DNA from 2 places in the Actinoplanes sp. NPDC051861 genome. Region 1 is predicted to be linked to the other one. Evidence: riboswitches for the same ligand, from Rfam matches in the RefSeq annotation. Region 1 holds a riboswitch; the other holds the start of a gene.

What was found. Region 1 has a riboswitch for cyclic di-GMP ahead of AB0M02_RS31325 (Calx-beta domain-containing protein). Riboswitches for the same ligand answer to the same signal wherever they lie in the genome.
Region 2: linked by a shared signal. The riboswitch ahead of AB0M02_RS07930 (hypothetical protein) and the one ahead of AB0M02_RS31325 (Calx-beta domain-containing protein) in region 1 are both predicted to bind cyclic di-GMP.

Annotation. Positions count from the first base shown of each region.
Region 1 covers NZ_JBFAYE010000015.1:8,105-18,714, reverse strand. Annotated here, with positions in the region: gene AB0M02_RS31330 (ABC transporter ATP-binding protein) at 1-1,418, shown strand, start outside; gene AB0M02_RS31325 (Calx-beta domain-containing protein) at 1,468-4,803, opposite strand; cyclic di-GMP riboswitch class I at 4,819-4,897, opposite strand; gene AB0M02_RS31320 (Calx-beta domain-containing protein) at 5,136-10,610, opposite strand, start outside.
Region 2 covers NZ_JBFAYE010000002.1:260,014-270,623, reverse strand. Annotated here, with positions in the region: gene AB0M02_RS07945 (nitrate- and nitrite sensing domain-containing protein) at 1-1,575, opposite strand, end outside; gene AB0M02_RS07940 (hypothetical protein) at 2,152-3,579, shown strand; gene AB0M02_RS07935 (ribonuclease domain-containing protein) at 3,701-4,120, shown strand; cyclic di-GMP riboswitch class I at 4,282-4,357, shown strand; gene AB0M02_RS07930 (hypothetical protein) at 4,373-4,786, shown strand; gene AB0M02_RS07925 (signal peptidase I) at 4,893-7,241, shown strand; gene thiC (phosphomethylpyrimidine synthase ThiC) at 7,238-8,755, opposite strand; gene thiD (bifunctional hydroxymethylpyrimidine kinase/phosphomethylpyrimidine kinase) at 8,831-9,598, opposite strand; gene AB0M02_RS07910 (thiamine phosphate synthase) at 9,595-10,335, opposite strand; gene AB0M02_RS07905 (thiazole synthase) at 10,329-10,610, opposite strand, start outside.

The DNA.
Region 1 (10,610 bases):
TCGACAAGCAGCCGCGCGGTGAGGTTCTCAGCCGGGCCACCAACGACACCGACAACATCTCGCAGACCCTGCAACAGACACTCGCTCAGCTGGTCACGGCACAGCTGATGATCGTCGGCGTACTCGGCGTGATGTTCTGGATCTCGCCGCTGCTGGCGCTGATCGCCCTGATCACCGTGCCGGTCTCGGTGTGGCTGACCGCGGCGATCGGCAAGCGGTCGCAGCCGCAGTTCGTGGCGCAGTGGAAGACCACCGGCAAGCTCAACGGGCACATCGAGGAGATGTTCACCGGGCACGCGCTGGTCCGGGTCTTCGGGCGGCAGCACGAGGCCGCCGAGGTCTTCCAGGGGCACAACGACGATCTGTACGCGTCGAGCTTCCGGGCGCAGTTCATCTCCGGGCTCATCCAGCCGGCGATGATGTTCATCTCGAATCTCAACTACGTGCTGGTGGCCGTCGTCGGCGGCCTGCGTGTGGCGTCCGGGACGCTGACGCTGGGCGAGGTGCAGGCGTTCATCCAGTACTCGCGGCAGTTCAGCCAGCCGCTCACCCAGGTGGCCAGCATGGCCAACCTGATCCAGTCCGGTGTGGCGTCGGCGGAGCGGGTCTTCGCGCTGCTGGACGCGCCGGAGCAGTCCCCCGATCCGGAGCCTTTGGACCTTCCGGGGGTACGGGGACGCATCACGTTCGAGAACGTGTCGTTCCGGTACCTGCCGGACAAGCCCCTGATCGATAATCTGTCGCTGACCGTGGAGCCGGGGCAGACCGTCGCGATCGTGGGACCGACCGGTGCCGGCAAGACGACGCTGGTCAACCTGCTGATGCGGTTCTACGACGTGACGTCCGGGCGGATCCTGCTGGACGGCGTCGACATCGCGACCATGCCTCGCGAGCAGCTGCGCGAGCAGATCGGGATGGTGCTGCAGGACACGTGGCTGTTCAGCGGGTCCATCACGGAGAACCTGGCCTATGGCGCGGATGATTTTGATCAGGCCGCCGTGCTCCGAGCAGCGGAGGCCGCACACGTCGACGGGTTCGTCCGCACACTCCCTGACGGATATGAAACGAAAATTGATGAAGAAGGGTCGAATGTCAGCGCCGGTCAGAAGCAGCTGCTGACCATCGCGCGGGCGTTCCTCGCCGAGCCGAGCATCCTGATCCTGGACGAGGCGACCTCGTCGGTGGACACCCGGACCGAGGTGCTGATCCAGCGGGCCATGGGCAACCTGCGGACCGGGCGGACCAGCTTCGTCATCGCGCACCGGCTGTCGACCATCCGGGACGCCGACGTGATCCTCGTGATGGAGAACGGCTCCATCGTGGAGCAGGGCACGCACGACGATCTGATGGCGGCGAAGGGTGCTTACGAGCGGCTCTACTCCGCGCAGTTCGCGCAGGCCGTCGCCGAGGTGGACTGACAGGAAGAGGGGCGGCCGGCGGCCGCCCCTCTCTCACTGGTCCCGCGTGTTACTTGATGGTGATCGCCTTCGAGGCCGAGTATCCGCCGTTGAGGCCCGCCGAGGTGTTACCCGCGACGAACGCCCGCAGCGTCAGCTTGGTCTTCGACTTGACCGTGTAGGTCTTCTTGAAGCCGGCCGCGGTCGTGGTGCCCTTGTACGCGGTCACCCACTTGCCGCCGCTCATCTTCTGGACGACGACCGCCTGGCCGGAGGCCTTCGGGTTGCCGGTGACCGAGACGGTCAGCTTGCCCTTGGTCGAGCTCACCGAGAACGCCGGGCTCTGGGTGATCTTGACCGCGCGCTCCGCGGAGTTGATCTCCTGCGACTGGACCGCGAAGCGGTAGCCGGTCGAGATCGAGCGGGTGAACCTGTACATGCCGTCACCGTCGGCCTTGCCGTTGACCAGCCACTTCAGCTCACCGTTGCCGGCGACCGGCGCACCCCAGAGCTCGACCGCGGCGTTCGCCTCGACCTTGCCGGAGATGGTGGCCATGCCCGCGCCCCTGGCCGGGCCGGCGACGCTGATGGTCGGCGTGACCGGGCTGGCGGTGTCCTCGGACTTGATGGTGACGGTGCCGGTGCCCTTCTTGACCGAGGCGCCGGTCGGGCTGGTCGGGCTGCCGAGCTCGACACGGAAGGTCTCCTCCGCCTCCTTCAGCTTGTCGTTCAGGATCTCGACGTTGACCTCGGCGGTCGAGGTGCCCGGCGGGATGACCAGCTCGCCGCGCTTCGACTTGTAGTCGTCGCCGGCCGTGGCGGTGCCGTCCTCGGTCCACCACGGGATCTTGATCGTCTGCGTGGTCGACTTGGTGTTCTCGTCGAACTCCAGGTCCACATGGACGTCGACCGAGCCTTCCCACTCACCGATCGACTCGTCCCGGATCTTGGCGGCCGGCGGCAGGTCCGCCGGGTCGTCGGTGATCCGGAAGGTGCCGGTGCTCGCCGTGAAGCCCTGCGGCGACGCGGAGGTCTCCGCGACCGTGACGCCGAACGTCTCGGTGGCCTCGTCGATGTCGTCCGGCAGCAGGTAGAACTCCGCCAGCTTCGAGTCGGTCAGCGCAGTCTGGCCACGGGTGATCTGGATCGCCGTGGTGGGCAGCGTCGACGGAACCTCGTAGTCGGCACCGGCGGTCGCGGCGTTGTCACCGGCGCCGGCCGTGGTGAGGCCGAGCGTGTAGTTGTACTGCGAGAGGCCGGAGAGCGTACCGATCACGCGGACCGTGGTGCCCTCGCCGCTGGCCAGCTCGTTGATCTTCACCGTCGGCTTGGCGTCGTCGTTGGTGATCGAGACCCGGGCGCTGTGCGCGACGTCGGCACTCGGGGTGCTGTTGACGTTCGTGCTGGCCGTGGTGAACACGACGCCGAACGCCTCGTCACGCTCGAAGACCGCGTCACCGTTGATCGGGACGTCGATGTACCCGGTCTTGTCACCCTTCTTGATGGTGACCGACTTGGAGGCCGGCAGGTCGTAGTCGTTGTCGCCGACCGTGGTGCCGGAGTTGACACCGGTCTCGGTCGCGCTGCCGGTCTGCGCGGCAAAGTCGGCGGTGAACAGGACGTCCACGCCGGCCGGACCACTCAGGGCGACCGGGATGCGGGCCATGGTCTGGCCCTCGTTGCCCTCGACCACCGTGACGTCCGAGGTCGTCCACGTGGGCTGGGCGTCGTCGGTGCCCTCGACGATGTAGACGGTCTGGGTGCCGAGGCCGCCGAGCGTGCTGTTCGCGCTGGCGAGCGTCAGCGTGAACGACTCGGCCCGGCCGGCACCGTAGGTCACACCCTCGTACGTGGTGTCGCCGACGATCTTGACCGGGATCTTGCCGGTCCAGGTTCCGGTCGCCGTCGTGGGAATGGTGAGCGAGCCGGCGGTGCCGATGTAGTCGGAACCGTTGGTCGCGGTGGCGTCGGTGAAGCTGTAGTCCAGCCGCAGCGGCGTCTCCCGCGTCGTGCCGCCGAGGATGACGCTCACCGCGATCTCGGCGTTGGTGGTGGTACTCGACCCCTCGTCGAAGAGCACGTCGATGGGCGGGTTGCCGTTGCCGGCGGTCATGTCCGTCACGACCACGCTGGGCGGCGAGTCCAGGTCCTTGATCGTTGCGGTGGCACTGGTCATCGTGCCCAGCGTGAGACCGGTGCTGGGGTTGGAGATCATGCCGGTGAACGTCTCGGTACCCTCCAGCACGGTGTCGGCACCGACGCCGAAGTCCTCAGTGGCCACCGCCTGGTAGACGGTCTGGGTCATCTTCGGAATGGTCACCGGGGTCGCCGGCACCGCGGTGTAGTCACCGGGTGCGGAAGCCCCGCGGCTCTTGTCGGTGTCGCTGCCGTTCTGCGTCGCGAAGTCGACCGTCAGCGGACTCTCCGACAGCCCCGAGAGCTTGATCGGGAAGCTGGCGTTCGCGCCCTCGTTGACCGCCGCGGCGTCGCCGATGGTGACCGTCGGAGCCGCGTCGTTGTCGGTGATCCCGACGTCCGCGGTCAGGGTCCCGCTGCTGGTCACGCCGGTCGGCGTGTTGGGAGCGATGGTCACCCGGACGTACTGCGTCTCCGGCTCGTCGACGGTGTCGTCGTTGATGGCGAGCGAGATCGAGCCGCTGGTCGTGCCGGCCGGGATGGTGATCACCGCGTCCGCGGCCAGGGCCGTGAAGTCACGGGTCACACCACCCGTCGAGGTCGCGTCGGTGCCGGTCCCGTTGACAGCGGTTCCGGCGGCGGAGACGGGAATGGTGATGTCGTGGTCCAGCGGGCTGGCGATGCTGGCGACGATCGGCGCTGTTCCGGCGCTCTCCGCGATCGTGGCCGGACCCGAGACGTCGAGCCGTGGAGCGGAGGCCGGCAGGTCATAGATCGTGCCGACCGCATCGGTGACATTGTTGGTGACGGCTTCTGTCGCACGCAGCAGGAAGGTTTCGTCGCCCTCGGTGGCCGTTCCCGCGGTGGTCGTCGTCACCGTCACGATGACTGAGTTCGCGCCGCCCACGGTGGTGCCCGGGAAGCCGCTGGCGGCGACCGAGGTCACATCCGGTGTGGTGCTGTAGTCAGTCGTCGGCGTGCCCGGCGTAGCACCGCCGCTGACGACGGTGAAGTTGATCTGGTTCGCGTTCGTCGCGGCACCGGTCCAGGTGACCTTGAAGGCGATACTGCCGCCCTCCCAGTTGGCCGCTGGCGTGATGGTCAGGTTCGGGATGGTCGCCGCATATGCGGGTGACGCGATGAACGTAGCGGGGACCAGGGCAGCGGCGGAGGCGGCAACAGTCGCCAAGACCTGCCGGACCCGCTTCCGTCCCCAGAGCGTGAACGGCACCCGCTCTCGCGGCGCCGCTTGGATGGGTCGATGACGCATTCTCTTCCTAACTCCTTCGGCGGCTGGGCAACCTCCAGCGGGGAGGCCCCTGGCTTTGCGTCCCCGCCTCGCGACGGGTTTGCCTGTTCGGGTACCGCACCTTGGGGCGGTCGGGGCGCCGGCCTGAAACCGGTCCTCAGCAGCGCAAACACCGGATGAAAGATCCGTGTGAGGCGACGCCTTCCGTAATCTAACCGGCGTATCAACCGGTTACCGGCGGAACGCGTTTTTCGGTATAAAAACCTTCACATGACCTCTATCACCCTCTGCGGGACGGCCGTGAAACGCGTGAAGGGCGGCCCGCGTGGACCGCCCTTCACGTCGTGCTCACCTCATCGGATTCGTACCTGCCGGGTCGGTGAAACACCGGCGAGAATGCCCAGCGAGGGTGTAGCGGCCACGACCGCCCGGAACGTGTACGTGCTGCCGGATCGCAGGCTCCGCTGGGTGGTGCTGTAGGTGCCGTCGGAGTCCAGCCGGCCGGTCGCCACGGTCTGCCAGTTGCCGCCCGACTGCCGCTGCACGGTGACGGTCTGGCCGGCGCGATCGGGGTCGCCGGTGACCGTCACGGACGCGGTACCGCGAGAGGTCGAGGAGGCGGCGACGGTCGGTTCCTGGCGGACCTGGATCACGCGTACCGGCGAGGTCAGGCCGGCGGAGCGGACCTGGACGCGGTAACCCATGGTGAAGTTGGGCTTGAAGCTGAAGTCACCGTTGTCGTCGGCCGTGGTGGTGTAGACGACCCGCCACGTCCCGCCGGACGGCCCGGGTGCGCTGAGCATCTCGACCTTGGCGCCCGCGCCCGCCGCACCGGTGACGGCGACCCGCTGGGTGCCGGTGACCGCGGACGGCATGTTCAGGGTCGGCGCCTTGGGCTTGTCGTCGTCGGCGACCGTGACCGTACCCGTCGACTTGGTGACCGCCACGTCGGCCGGCTGCGCCCTGCTCAGCTGCACGGTGAACTCCTGCTCGGACTCGTTGCGGTTGTCCTTGAGCAGTGGCACCGAGATCGTCGTCGCGGTGACCGGCGGCGTGAACCGGACGGTGCCGCTCGACGCGGTGAAGTCCTTGCCCGCGTCGGCGGTACCGGCGATCGTGCGCCACGGCACCGCGATGGAACGTTCGGTCCCGGTCGTGCCGCCGGTGAAGGTGAGCGACACCGTCAGCTCGACCGCTCCGGCGCTCTCCCGGGTGTCGGCGTCGCTGATCGAGACGGTCGGCGCCACGTCGTCCGGGTCGTCAGTGATCCGGTACGCCACCCGAGCCCCGCCGACCCCGAACGGAATCGTCTCGGTGTCCTCGTCGACGGAGTCGTCGCCCAGGCGGATCGTGCCGAGGTTGATCCCGCTGCCGCTCGGCGTATTGGCCCGCAGCACGGTGTTCAGGCCGGTGAGGTCGTAGTCGGCGGGCTCCGCCGAGTCGTCCGTACCGTCCTCGGCCGCGGCGGTGGTGTCGTCCAGGTCCAGATCGCGCTGGGCTGTCCCGGTGACGGTGCCGCGTACCTCGATGCTCTCCCCCTCGGCCGCGGTGACGGCGATCAGGTCGAGCGTGGGCCGCGGGTCGTCGTCGGTGACGGTCACCGCGCTCGACTGGGCCGCGCCACTGGCGTCGCGCTCACCGGCGGCGAGTGCCACGGTGATCCGGGCGTTCTCGTTGCCCTCGTACACGGCGTCCTGCCGGACCGGGATCGTCACGGTGGCGCCGAGGCTGCCCTTCGGGATCCGCAGCGTGGTGGCGGGCGCGTCGTAGTCGTCCCCGCCGGGCCCGGTCGCGGCGTCGGTGGCGGTGCCGTCGGCCGCTGTCACGGTGAAGTCGACGTCGTTGGAGGCCGCGGCGTCCAGGGTCACCTCGACCGTGGCCGGGCCGGAACCCTCCACAGTCGACGCGGTGCTCGCGACCGAGAACGCGGGCACGCCGGTACCGGGTGCGCCGCCTCCGGGCGTCCCGCCGCCCGGTGTGCCGCCGCCGTCGCTGCCCGCCTCGTCGTTGTCGAAGACGGTGACCGTACCGGCGGCCGTGCTGATCGTCGCGCCGGCCGGCCCCGCCTGGGTGGCGACCACCTGGAACGACTCGCTCTCCTCGGCCGCCGAGTCGTTGACGATCGGCACCCGGACCACAGCGTTCGCCGTGCCGGCCGCGATGACCAGCGGGTTCGGCGAGGCGGTCGGGCCGAAGTCGCCGAGCCCCGCGGTTCCGGGAATGATCAGGTAGTTGACCGAGACGGCCTGCTCGGTCGAGGTGGCCGCGTTGCCGCCGCCGTAGGCGAGGCTCACCGGCACGTCGGCGTACCCGGCCGCCTCGGAGACCGAGACCGGGCCGAGCGAGACGGCCGGCGGCAGGTCGGCCGGGTCGTCGGTGACGCGGTACGTGGACGAGACGTCGGCGGTGGCCGCGTCGTCGTTGTGTGCGGTGACCTTGACCGTCTCGGTGGCCTCGTCGACCGCGTCGGCGTTCAGGCCGATCGTGCCCAGCGCCACCGGTACGCCGGCCGGGGACCCGCCGGGGATGCTCACACCCGTCAGCGAGGCGGTGAAGTCGCCACTCTCCGCCGGGTTGGCGCCGCCGCCGGAGTCACCGGCGGCGGCCAGCGTGTAGTTCATCGTCCGCTGCGCCACGCCGTCCGGTGTGGCGGTGACGTTCACCGTGGCGCCCTCGGCGTCCTCCACGGTGTTCAGCGTGATCACCGGCACCGGGTCCGTGTCGCTGATGGTCAGCGTGCCGTCGACCGGTCCACCGGCCGCGTGGTCGTCGTTGTCGCGGGTGACCCGGACCGTCGCGCTCTCCGGGCCCTCGTACAGGTCGTCGTTCAGGCTCGCGACCTGCACCGTTGCGGTCGACGTGCCCTTGTCGACGGTGAGCGCGGCGGTCGGGGTGCTGAAATCGGTGCCGGCCAGCGTGGCGGTGCCGTCCACCATGGACACGGTCATCGGGATGTCGTCGGCCGCCGGTGCACCGAGGGTGACGGTGACGGTGGCCGTACCGCCCTCGTTCACCGTCTCCGACGAGACCGTGTAGGTCGGCTTCGCGTCGCTGTCGGTGATCGTCACCGCCGTGTCGGCGACCGGGACGGTGGCGTCGCCGCTCGGCGCGGAGAGGCCGACGTCGAACTGCTCGGTCAGCTCGTGCGCCTGGTCGTCCGCGACCGTCACGACGACGTCCTCGGCGACGTCACCCGGCAGGAACGTCACCGTACGGTTGACGACAGCCGCGTAGTCGCTCGGCTGCGTCGCGGAGTCGTCGGCGGTGTCCGCGCGTACCGTAATGGTCTTCTCGGTGGAGGTCGCGGTGTTCCCACCTAGACCCGCCCAGCTCAGCCCGACCGGCACGGTGGCCGTCCCGGCCTCCTCCGCGACCGTCGGCGCCGCGCCGAACACGATCCGCGGTGTCTGGTTGTTCGTGTCGTCGGAGATCGTGACCGTGGTGGTGACCGGCTGCTGCCCGGCCAGGGTGATCGACACCTGCGCGGTCTGGTCCTCCTCGTCGATCGCGTCGCCGGCGAGCACGAGGTTGCCGAGGTTGAGGGTGCCGGAGCCAGGCGCGAGGTTGCCGGTGAGCGTGAGTCCGCTGCCGTCGACATCGGCGGCCTGCACCGGGTTGGTCATGCCGGGAGCGGCGGTCGTGCCGGCCACGCCGGTGACGGTCGCGGTGTAGGCGACCGGAGCCTGCGCCGATCCGGTGACCGTGGCCGAGATCGCCTTGGTCTCGCCTTCCGCGCCGGTGATCGGTGCCAGGGCGATTGTGGGCGGGTCGTCGTTGTCGGTGATCGTGACCGTCCGGGCGATCGGGCCGCCGGTCGCGTCGTTCTCCGAACCATCGAGGTCGATGGTCAGCGTGGCGGTCTCGTCGGCCTCATCGGCTGTGTCGTCGACGGCGGGAACGTTGACGGTCGCGGTGGTCTGTGTCGCCGGGATCTGGAACGTGCCGGGCGGAGCCGTGTAGTCACCACCGGTCGTCGACACGTTCGCCATCACCGCGGTGAAGTCGATGGTGGACACCGCTGGGGCGTCGAGTGTCACCGTGAACGACGCGGTGCCGTCCTCAGCCACCGTCTCATCGGGCGTGACCGTGAATCCAGGCGCGGTGTCGTCGTTGGTGATCGTCACCGTGCTGCTGTCCGCCGTGCCGTCGATACCGCTCGCCAGCGGCGCCGTGGTCAGGTCGACGGTGAATGTCTCGGACAGCTCGTAATCGTCATCGTCGGTGATCGCCACCGAAGCGTTCTTGGTCAGCGGATCCGTCGGCGCGAAACTCACCGAGCCGGCACCGGTAGTGAAGTCGTCTGCGGCAGCGCTCCCGGTCGCGGCGTCGAAGTTCACCACAACCGTCTTCTCGGTCGACGACGCGTCGTTGCCGTCGTGGGCGAAGTCCAGCGTGACCGGCACCGCCGCCGAACCACCGTCCTCGGCCACCGACGCACTCGCCGCTATCGACGCCTCCGGCGGCAGATCGTCTGCGTTGTCGGAGATGGTGACCGTGGTGGTCACCGGCTGCTGTCCGGCCAGGGTGATCGACACCTCCGCCGTTTGGGCGTCCTCGTCGATCTGATCGTCCTCCAGCACCAGGTTGCCGAGGTTGAGCGTGCCGGAACCCGGCGCGAGGTTGCCCGTCAGCGTCAGTCCGCTGCCGTCGACATCGGCATCCTGCACCGCGTTCGTCAGACCGGGAACAGCGGCTGTTCCGCCGACGCCGGTGACGGTGGCCGTGTAGGCGACGGGAGCCTGCGCCGAACCGGTCACCGTCGCGGAGATCGCCTTGGTCTCCCCCTCGGCACCCGTGATCGGGGACAACGCGACCGTCGGCGGGTCGTCGTTGTCGGTGATCGTGATCGTCCGGGCGATCGGACCACCGGTCGCGTCGTTCTCCGAACCGTCCAGGTCGATGGTCAGCGTCGCCGTCTCGTCGGCCTCATCAGCCGTGTCGTCGACAGCGGGGACGTTAACGGTCGCGGTGGTCTGGGTCGCCGAGATCTGGAACGTGCCGGGAGGAGCCGAGTAATCGCCGCCAGTGGTCGTCACGTTCGACATCACCGCCGTGAAGTCGATCGTGGACACCGCAGGGGCATCGAGTGTCACCGTGAACGACGCGGTGCCGTCCTCAGCCACCGTCTCGTCCGGCGTGACCGTGAATCCAGGCGCGGTGTCGTCGTTGGTGATCGTCACCGTGCTGCTGTCCGCCGTGCCGTCGATACCACTCGCCAACGGCGCCGTCGTCAGATCAACCGTGAACGTCTCTGACAACTCGTAGTCGTCGTCGGTGGTGATCGCGACAGACGCGTTCTTGGTCAGCGGATCCGTCGGCGCGAAACTCACCGAGCCGGCACCCGTGGTGAAGTCGTCTGCGGCAGCGCTCCCGGTCGCGGCGTCGAAGTTCACCACGACGGTCTTCTCGGTCGACGACGCGTCGTTGCCGTCGTGCGCGAAGTCGAGGTTGACCGGGATCAGCGCCGGGCCCGCGTTCTCGGCGACCGTGGCCGTCGGATCGATCGACGCCTCCGGCGGCAGGTCGTCCGCGTTGTCGGAGATCGTGACCGTCGTCGTCACCGGCTGCTGTCCGGCCAGGGTGATCGACACCTGCGCGGTCTGCGCGTCCTCGTCGATCTGATCGTCCTCCAGCACCAGGTTGCCGAGGTTGAGCGTGCCGGAACCCGGCGCGAGGTTGCCCGTCAGCGTCAGTCCGCTGCCGTCGACATCCGCGTCCTGCACCGCGTTCGTCAGACCGGGAACAGCGGCTGTTCCGCCGACGCCGGTGACGGTGGCCGTGTAGGCGACGGGCGCCTGCGATGACCCGGTGACCGTGGCCGAGATCGC
Region 2 (10,610 bases), on a different contig from region 1:
GATGTCGGTGTCGATCGAGCCGAACTCGATCCGGTGGTAGAGCTCCACCTCGGACTGCGCGGCCCGGAGCGCGTCCACGAGCAGCGCGTCCTCGCGGCGCGGCGCACCGACGTCGGCGCCGGCCAGCACCAGCAGGTTCTCGTCGTTGCGGCGCATCCGGGTGGCGAGGTGGTCGAGCTCGAAGAGGCGGGCCAGCCGCTTCGGGTCCTCCTCCAGGCGCTCGATCTGGTCGAGCTCGCCGATCATCCGGTCGACCAGCGCCTGGCTGCGCCGGGCGAGGCTGAGGAACATCGTGGAGACGCTGGTCCGCAGCGCGGCCTGCTCGGCGGCGACCCGGATGGCCTCCCGGTGCACCATGTTGAACGCCTCGGCGACCTGGCCGAACTCGTCGTCCTCGGTGACCCGGATGGGGTCCCGGGTCTGCTCCAGGATGCGGTCGACACCGCCCTCGCCGATGTTGTCCACGTCCTGCAGACGGGTCACCGCGTCGGGCAGGTCGCGGTTGGCCACCGCGAGGGCGCCCTCGCGCAGCCGGCGAACCGAGAGGTTCAGCGCGCGGCCCAGGTAGAACGCGATGGCGATGGCGGCGATCAGGATGGCCAGCACGAGGATGAACTCAAGCGTCGCCCGCCGCGAACTCGCCGAGCTCTCGTCCTCGGCCACGGTCACCACGTAGCCCTCGAGCTGCCGTTCCGCACCGCGGAAGAGCTCGATGACGTCGGTGAAAGCGTCGCTGATCTCGAACGGCGTGGCGGCCGCGGGACCGGTCAGCCGGGTGGCGAGGTTGTCGGCGACGTTGAGCGCCTCGTTCTCGACCACCGAGTCGACCAGGGCCACCTGTTGCGCGCCGGCGACCGAGCGGAAGTCGGCGAGCGAGTCGTTGCGCACCGCACGAGCGCCGGCCAGGGCGTTCTGCTGGTCCAGGCCGAACTGACCGCTCAGCCGGGCCACATAGGACACCGCGGCCTGCTCGGCGGAGGCGGCCTCGGCCTTGGTGAAGAACGCCAGCGCGCTCAGGTTGTCGGCCGCCTCGCCGGGCTCGGTGATCTGGCTGACCGCGGCCTCGTAACCGGCCAGGCCGGCCAGGGCCTCGCTGTAGCGGCGGGCCACGTCGGTGACCTCGGCCGCCCGGTCGTTGACACCCTCGCGGGCACCGTCGAGCGTCTTGAGCTTGTCGTCGATGACAAGCAGCCGGTCGTTCACCGCGGCCGGGACGTCGGCGATCGCGGCGCGGTTGGCCCGGAAGATCTGCACCTGCGCGTCGACCGACTTGACGGCCTCGCGGAATCCGGTCGCCGCGGTTTCCGGCACGGCCAGGTAGGTGATCGCGGCCATCCGCTCGTCGTGCAGCAGCCGGGTCAGGCTCGACAGGTCGATGCCCAGCTCCGCCAGGTCGGCGACCCGCGCGGCGTCAGTGGCCCGTTCGCCGACCTCGACCAGACGGATCGTCGCCAGCGCCAGCACGGCGGTCAGCGGCAGGACGAGCAGTGCGGCGAGCTTGGTCCGCAGGCCCGCGTCCCGCAGGCGCGGGAGGCCGCCACGTCGCGCAGCCAGGGCCGAGGATCCCGTGCTCACGACATCTCCTTCGCGGTCGTCTCCGCCCCGCTCGGACACAGGACCAGGGGGCCCACCAGAGACTGCGGTCCGGCCCCGTCCGGTACCCGCAGCAGGGCCCGCGCCGTTTTCGGCACGGCGGCGATTTCATCAGAACGCCGGACCCTTTGGGAAGCCTGGATCCTCCCGGAAAACATTCGGCTGTCCTGGTGATAACGACGCGCGGACCTTGATCCTGGTACCGCTCCCGGCGTTGACGTGCGCGAATGCCTCACACGCAACCATCCGTAACGACACGGTCACTGAACACTCCCGCCATTCCAACCACTATGTGGGAAATCCGTCCCGTGACCTCGGTTTTAGCTGGCGTCTCACGTTCGCAAGGATTGACGAGAGGCGACGGACTCGTTGTCCGTGCCGCACAGTGTCCACTCCGGACGGTCACATGGCAAATATTCCGTACGTCGCCCACAGCTCACCGAGAGTGGCGAAAATTGAACGACTCTCATCGATTTTTCAAGATCGTGACTTTAGGCTGCCTTAAGAACGGAGTACCGGACTGGCGCGTCGCACGCGGCATTCCGTAACGTGCCGGGCATGGCATTTCGGAGCTGGGTGAAGCTATTGGCCACAACCGCCGCGGCGGCAGCAGTGGTCGGAGCCGGCCAACTCGGCATCGCCTACGGGCTCGGTATGGTCCGCCTGGACCTTGATCTCGATGTGACTCTACGTGATCAATGGACGGCGCAACTGGCCTGGGTCGCCTGGATCACGATGACCGCCGCGGCGTTCGGCGCCATCGTCGGCACAGGCCTTCGCCCTCGGTGGCGACCACAGCAGGTGGGCATGGGCGGCGCGCTCGCCATGGGCATGGCGGGCGGCCTCGGCGCCCTCGCGGTGCTTCCGCTGACCATGCAGCCCGCGCGGGCCGCGCTGATCGACGGCGTACGCCCGGTCTTCGTCATCGGCGTCTGCGCCGGTCTCGCCGCGGCCGTCGGCATCTTCGCCGCCTGGGCCGCCGCGGCCAAGGCGGTGGCCCGGTGGAACCTGGCCACCCTGACCGTGCTGGTCTGGATCGTCGCCCTCGTCTCCGTCACGCCGTCCCTGCTGCCCGGCCGCACCCCGGAAGCGCCCCGCCTGGGCGTCCTCGGGGGCAGCCTCATCCCGGAGGCGGTCGCCGACCGGACCCCGTTCCTCACGATGCCGGTGCTGGCCCTGCTCGCCGGGCTGATCCTCGGCTGGGTGGCCCGTGGCCGGCGTAAGTCGACCCTGGCCGTGGCACTCACCGGGCTGGCCGGTCCGGCCCTGCTCACCGTCGCCTACCTGATCGCGGGCCCCGGGCAGGACGGCGCCGGTTTCGCCTTCAGCCCGTACTGGGCGGCGATGATCGCCAGCGGCGCCGGCGTGCTCGGATCGGTGCTGGCCGCGATCGTGCGCGGCGCTCCCGAGTCGAGCCCGGCCGAGGAACTCGGCAGGCCCGGCGGTTCACCCTCCAACTCGTCGGCTCCGCCTTCGTCCGAGCCGTCCACCGGCAACGCGTCCCTACCTCAGCGGCACGCGCCGAGCCAGTCCGCGATCGCCGCGGTCGCAGCGGCGGCGGCACAGCGTCCCGAGGCACAGCTGCGCCCGTCGGACACCGGGGTCTTCTCGGTGGCCGAGCGCCCGCATCCGCTCGCGGATCTCGCCAACAACGTCCCGGCCAACGCGGTCGGGTCACCCTTTTCCTCGGGTACGGGTACGCCCTTCACCCAGCAGCCGGAGGAGCCCCGCTTCTCGGGTCAGCAGGCGCCGGCCGCCCCCGCACCGAACCCGCGCCGAGGCTGGCGCACCCGTCGTTCCGCCCCGGAGAACCCACCCGCGCCGGCACCGTCGTTCAACGGTTTCGCCGCCCCGCAGCCCGCGCCGCGTACCGGCGTCGACACCGCTCCGGCGCAGCGCACGCCCCTGACACCCGACTCGATCCTGCCGCCGGAGGGCAGGGACTCCGAATACGTCAGCTGGGTGAACAGGCTGGGCAACTCCTGAAATATCGCTGAACGCCGATGGAATGACTGGACCGGGAGGTACCGCCGAGCCACCACGCCGATGACGATTGTCGATGTCCGGGTCTCATCCCCCACTCGACGGCATCGGAGTCCGAAACGTCATGGTGTCCCGAATCGGCCGGTTCCTCTCCGGCCTCACCCTGGTCCTCGCCCTCGCCGGCACCGCCCTCGTCGCACCCGCGGTGGTGGCGCCCACGCACACCGACGCGGCACAGGCGGCGGTCTACAACAGCTGCACCATCAGCCGCTGCTCGGCGGCCCGCACGGCGTTCAACGGATGGGCGTCACTCGGTTGGCCTACCACCGCCGGGTGGTACTCGTGGCCGTACGGCAACTACAACTACACCGGCGGACGGTTCTACAACCGCGAGGGGCAGCTGCCCTCCGCCACCTACAGCGAGTACGACGTCTACTCACGGAACCGGGGGGCGGCGCGGGACGCGTACCGGATCGTGGTCAACCGGAGCACCCGGGTCGCGTACTTCACGCCCGACCACTACGTGAACTTCTACCGGCTCTGAGCAGTAACGTCGCGCCCCGTCCCGTTTGCCGGGGCGGGGCGCAACCGTTTAGCACCCGCACCGGTTTCAGGTGCGCAAATCGAATAAAAGTCTCGCCCTAAGTCTTAGCCCGCCCATGCCACGGCCGAACAACCTGGCGCAAGCAAATCGAGCATCCGCTCGGCCGATAAACGCAAACCCGGCGCGAGCCGGGGACGCAAAGCCAACGGGGCCCACGAGGCCGGCTGGGCTACCGACCAAGGGGAGACATACATGCGCAACCTTCTTCAGCTGCTGGGCGGCGTTGCCGTCGCGGGTGCCGTCGCAGCCGGAACGACCGCCTTCACCGCCTCGGGTGTGACCGACGGAACGTCCTCCGTCATCGCCGGCGGTAAGGTCTCCGCGGTCGCCATCACCGGTGCCGAACTCGACACGCTCGACTTCGTCAACACGGACGCGACGAACCCGGACCGCATCAACGAGATCAAGGTGACCGCCCACGTCGGCGCGTCGACGGCCGTGACGAGCGCCAACGGCATCGTCTCCGTCAAGGCCAACACCGTCACCGGTACCGGCGCCACCACCTGGCTGACCTGCACCGAGAGCGGCGGCACGTGGACCTGCGCCGACGGCTCCAACTACTGGAACAGCATCACCACCGTCGACGTCGCCGTTAACCTGGTCTGACGTACAGTCCGGCGGCTTCCGCCGCCCGGCTGTCACTGCTCTGCGATGACGCCGGACCGCCAGACCGCCGGAGTTTGTCATTCAGGTTCGAGCACGACGCCTCGCCATGGCCGCCATCCTCGTGATGGCGGCCATTGGTGCATGGGCGGTCAACACGGGCCGCCTCTCCTACGTCGTCACGCAGGGCAAGAGCATGCAGCCCGTCTACTACGCCGGCGATCTGGTGCTCATCACAAAGCCGGATATGTACCAACAGGGCGATATCGCCGCATACCATGGTGCAGGCGGCCAGATGGAGGTCCTGCACCGGATCATCGGCGGCAACGCCGAGACCGGGTTCGTCTTCCAGGGTGACAACAACAAGGACGCCGATCCCGACAAGGTTGCCGTCGATCAACTGATCGGCCGGGCCGCTCTCCACATCCCCAAGGTCGGCACCGTATTGCAGCCGGTGCTCAGCCCCACGGGTCTGGGCATGATCGGCTTTCTGTTCGTCAGTGGCGGCACGGCCGTGGCCAAGACCCGAAGAGACATACCCCGGGGCCGCCGGAAGAAGAAAGTGAAGGGCATGTCTGGCCAAGGCGGCTCGATGGCGATGGCCACGGCGATCTTCAAGGCCGTCAGCCGCCTGCACCCGGCGCTCCGCGTGCTCGCCTACGCCACCGTTGTTGCGGGCGTTCTCGGCTTGGCCCTCGGGGTCCTCGGCTACATGAAGCCGGCGACCGAGACGGTCCGGGGCAGCGGCAAGGCCGGCGAGGCGATGACCTTCTCGTACTCGGCCGACGTACCGCTCTCGCCCGCCTACGACGGCACGACCGTCTACTCCCCCGACCCGGTCTTCCGAAAGCTCGCGTCGGTGGTCAAGCTGCAGATGTCGTACCAGGGTGAGCCCGGCCGCATCGAGGTCAACGCCCGCCTCTCGGCGCAGAACGGCTGGCACACCACGGTCAACCTGTCGCAGCCGAAGCAGTTCACGTCGCAGCGCTACCTCGACGCCGTACTCTTGGACCTCGACACCCTGGAGAAACGCGCCATCGACGCCGGCAAGGCGATCGGCGCGGACATGGGTGCCATCACGCTGGCCATCACGACGAGGATCGAGCACAACGACGGTACGGCGTTCGAACCGCAGATCGCGCTCAACCTGGCACCGCTCCAGCTCACCCTCGCGAGCGGCCCGGAGAGCCTGCTGGTCGACCAGAGCAGCGGCGCGACCGGGTCGAGGGTCCAGGACCGGCAGATCGGCGCGTTCGGCTACGACGTCGTGACCGCGAGCCAGGCCCGCAAGTACGCCGTGTACCTGCTCCTGGTCGCCATAGGCGGCGCCGTCGTGATCGCCATGATGGCGCTGCGCCACGTGCCGCTGCGCACCCGCGCTCAGATCGAACGCCGGTACCCCCACCTGATCGTCCCGGTCGAGCCGATGGCCAGCCCGCCCGGCAAGCCGGTGGTCCTCGTCGACACGTTCCCCGCCCTGGTGAAGCTCGCCGAACGCTACGGCCAGATGATCCTCACCTGGACCCGCCCGGACGGCTCCGACGACTTCATCGTCCGGGACGAGGGCATCACCTACCGCTACCGGATCCAGCCGAGCATCACGGAACCGGACGCCCCGCCGATCATCGCGGAGCCCACCCCTGCCGCACCGCCACGGACACCACGGTCCCGCAAGGCGACGCCGGTCGAGGGCCCTGCCCCGGCCGCCGCCCTACCGGCCGCCCCCGAGTCGCCGTCCCCGGAGCTGGCAGCCCAGGAGCCACCAGTCCAGGAGCCGCCAGTCCAGGAGCCGGCAGCCCAGGAGCCGGCAGCCCAGGAGCCGCCAGCCCAAGAGGCGATTGAACCCCTGCCCACCGAGGCCCAGATCATCGAGGCGGAGCAGGCCGAATCAGAAAAGACCGAAACAAAGGAAAAGTCCGAGAAAGCGGAGAAGCCTGAAACAGGCGACAAGCCCGATACGGAAGAACCGATCGCTGCTCAAGAAAAGACCGAGGAATCACCCGAGGCCCAGAAGCAGCCCACCGAATCAGCACCCACTAAAGCTCCCGCTAAACGATCCCGGCGCCCCCGACCCAAGCCCACCGTCCCCGCCGAACCCGTGGCCACCCCCGAACCCTCGGCCGATTCCGCCCCGGTCACCGACACCCCCACCCCGGCAAAGCGCACCCCACGCCGCAAGCCGAGCCCCCGCAAGGCCGCAAAGCCAAAAGCCACCCCACCCCCCGAGCAACCCGACCCCCAGCAACGCGAACCGAAACAGCCCGAACCGAAACAGCCCGAACCGAAACAGCCCGAACCCACCACCGACCCCGACGACACCGCCCTCACCACGGTCGCCGAGATAGAACGGAAAGCCGTAGAAGACCTCGCCCAACTGAACAAGCCCATCCCCGAACCCGAACCCAAGCGCGAGCCCTTCTACGACTTCCTACCCCCTTCGAAGCGCCCAACCCCCTAACCAACCACAGGCAGGTAAACCCGCCCCCCACCCTCCACGAACTCCTCCGACTTGGCCTTCATCCCGGCAGCCCGCAGCTCATGACTGATCTTCATGGAGCAGAACTTCGGCCCGCACATCGAGCAGAAGTGCGCGGTCTTCGCCGGCGCCGCGGGCAGCGTCTCGTCGTGATAGGCCCGTGCCGTCTCCGGGTCCAGCGCCAGCTCGAACTGGTCCTCCCACCGGAAGTCGAACCGCGCCCGCGACAGCGCGTCATCCCACTCCTGAGCCCCAGCATGTCCTTTACCCAGGTCAGCCGAGTGGGCCGCGATCTTGTACGCGATCATCCCCGCCTTGACGTCCTCCTTGTTGGGAAGCCCCAGATGCTCCTTGGGAGTGACGTAACAGAGCATGGCCGTCCCGAACATCCCGATCATCGCCGCCCCGATGGCCGACGTGATGTGGTCATAGGCCGGAGCGATGTCCGTGGCCAACGGCCCAAGCGTGTAGAACGGCGCCCCCGAGCACAGCTCCTGCTGCAGATCCACGTTCTCCTTGATCTTGTGCATGGGTACGTGTCCGGGCCCCTCGACCATCACCTGCACGCCGTACTCCCAGGCGATGTGCGTCAACTCCCCCAACGTCCGCAGCTCCGCGAACTGCGCCTCGTCGTTGGCGTCCGCGATCGACCCCGGGCGCAGCCCGTCACCCAGGGAGAACGTGATGTCGTACTCCCGGAAGATCTCGCACAGTTCCCGGAAGTGCGTGTACAGGAAGTTCTCCCGGTGCTCCGCCAGGCACCACGCCGCCATGATCGACCCGCCCCGCGACACGATCCCGGTGACGCGTTCGGCGGCCAGCGGCACATAGGACAGCAGCACCCCGGCATGGATCGTCATGTAATCCACCCCCTGAGCCGCCTGCTCCAGAACCGTCTCCCGGAACAGCTCCCAGGTGAGCTTGAGCGGATCACCGTTGACCTTCTCGAGCGCCTGATAGATCGGCACCGTCCCGATCGGCACCGGCGAGTTCCGTACGATCGCCTCCCGCGTCTCATGAATCCGCGGCCCGGTGGACAGGTCCATCACGGTGTCCGCGCCCCACCGCGTCGCCCACGTCAGCTTCTCCACCTCCTCATCGATCGAGGAGGTGACCGCCGACGTACCGATGTTCGCGTTGACCTTCACCAGGAACCGCGACCCGATGATCATCGGTTCGGACTCCGGGTGGTTCACGTTGGCCGGCAGCACCGCGCGCCCCGCCGCGATCTCCTCCAGGACGACCGCGGGCGACACCCCTTCCCGCACCGCGACGAACTCCATCTCCGGCGTCACGATCCCGGCCCGCGCCGACTCGAGCTGGGTCCGCCCGGTCCGCCACGGTTTCCGCAGCGGGGGCAGTCCGTCCACCGGTTCGCTACCCGGCCCCGACGTGTCGTAGAGCCGCACCGGCGGGTGGTCCCCGGTCAGCACGACCTCGGTGAACGGCACCCGGATGTCCGCGCGCGGACCCTCCACATAGACCTTGCGTCGCACGATCCATACCTCCCCAAATAGTGATAAACACGGCGTCGATGGGCAGCAGAGATCCCCGCTTCGGGGCCGGCAGCCCTAGATCGACCAGCCGAAATGGTCCAGCGGCCCGGGTCCGGCACCCAGCCGCCACGCACTGCCCCCGAGCAGCCCGCGATGCACGTACTCCTTGGCCGCCCGCACCGCATCCGGCACCGTGTCGCCCGCCGCCAGCCGCACCGCGATCGCCGACGAGAACGTGCATCCCGATCCGTGGTTGTTCCGGGTCGGCACCGGCGAGCCCGGCAGCAGCACCGTCTTCCCGTCGTGGTGCAGCACGTCCAGCGCCAGCTCACTGCCGGTCACCACGACGGCGCGCGGCCCGAGCTCCGCGAGCTCGGCCGCAGCCGAGACCATTTCCTCGGCCGTCTCAACGGGCCTTCCGAGGAGGGCGCCAGCTTCGTGCCGGTTCGGCGTCAAAATGCAGGGGTACGCGAGGAGCACACCAACCACAGCCGCCTCTCCCAGCCGGCTCCCCGCCGTGGCGACGAGCACCGGATCCACAACCAGGTTCGGCAGCTCCGCCGCCCGCGCCGCGATCACCTTCGCCACGGCCGGATCCGAGATCATGCCAACCTTGACCGCCGCCACCGTCAAATCGGAGAGCACCGCGTCCAACTGCGCCGCCACGCTCTCAGCCGGCACCGGATGAATGTCCGTCACCCCAAGCGTGTTCTGCGCCGTGACAGCCGTAATCACCGAAGCCCCGAACACCCCCAAAGCCGCAAACGTCTTCAAATCCGCCTGAATCCCAGCGCCCCCACCGGAGTCCGACCCCGCAATCGTCAACACCACCCGAGGCGTCACCGCACCTCACCCGCCTCACGAACACCGGACAACACCTCACGGACGCCGGCGAACCCTCCACGGACAGCAGAGAACGCCGCACGGCCACCGGAGGACCCTCCACGGACACCGGAGGACACCTCACGGACACCGGCAGACCCTCCACAGACATCGGAAAATGCCTCACGGCCACCGGCGAACGCCTCCGACAACTCCCGCGCCGTTACCTCCGGATCCGGCGACCGCATCACCGCGCCCATCACCGCGATCCCCGCCGCGCCGGCCGCCGCGCACTCCGCCGCCTGCCCCGCCGACGAGATCCCGCCGAGCGCCAACCACGGCACCCCCGCCCGCGATGCCGCCCCGGCTGCCCCCGGCGCACCGAGCGCCGGCCCATACCCCGGCTTCGACGACGTCGGATAAACCGGCGAAATCGTCACATAGTCCACACCCGACAGATCCTCGGTCCCGTGCCACGACCGGCCCACCAACTCCACCCCCGCCGGCACCGGATCACCGCCGGCGAGATGAACAGCCGCGCCACCCAGCGGGTCAGGACCGGCAACGATCAGCCGGCCCGGTGGCACGACAGACCGGAGTTGACCGAAAACGGCCGCGCGTTCGGCGTACCCAAGATCTTTCTCGCGAAGGATGACCCACTCGGCGCCGCCGCGGACGACGGCCCGGACCACCTCCGTCAACGGCCTCGCGGCGGACCGCCGATCGGTGAGCACGACGAGCCCGCCCGGCGTCACCACACCGGAATCCCCTCGTCCTCAGTGGACGCGACCGCGTGATGACGACGCGGAATGCGCCCCGCAGCTCTGGCCAGCCGCCCGGCCGCGACCGCGTGCCGCATCGCCGCCGCCATCGCCGCCGGATCGTCGGCCCGGGTGATCGCGCTCGCGATCAGCACCGCGTCACAGCCGAGTTCCATGGCGAACGCCGCGTCCGAGGCCGTGCCGATGCCCGCGTCCAGCACGACCGGCACGTCGACGCTCTGCCTGATCAGCTCGATGTGGTGCGGGTTGGA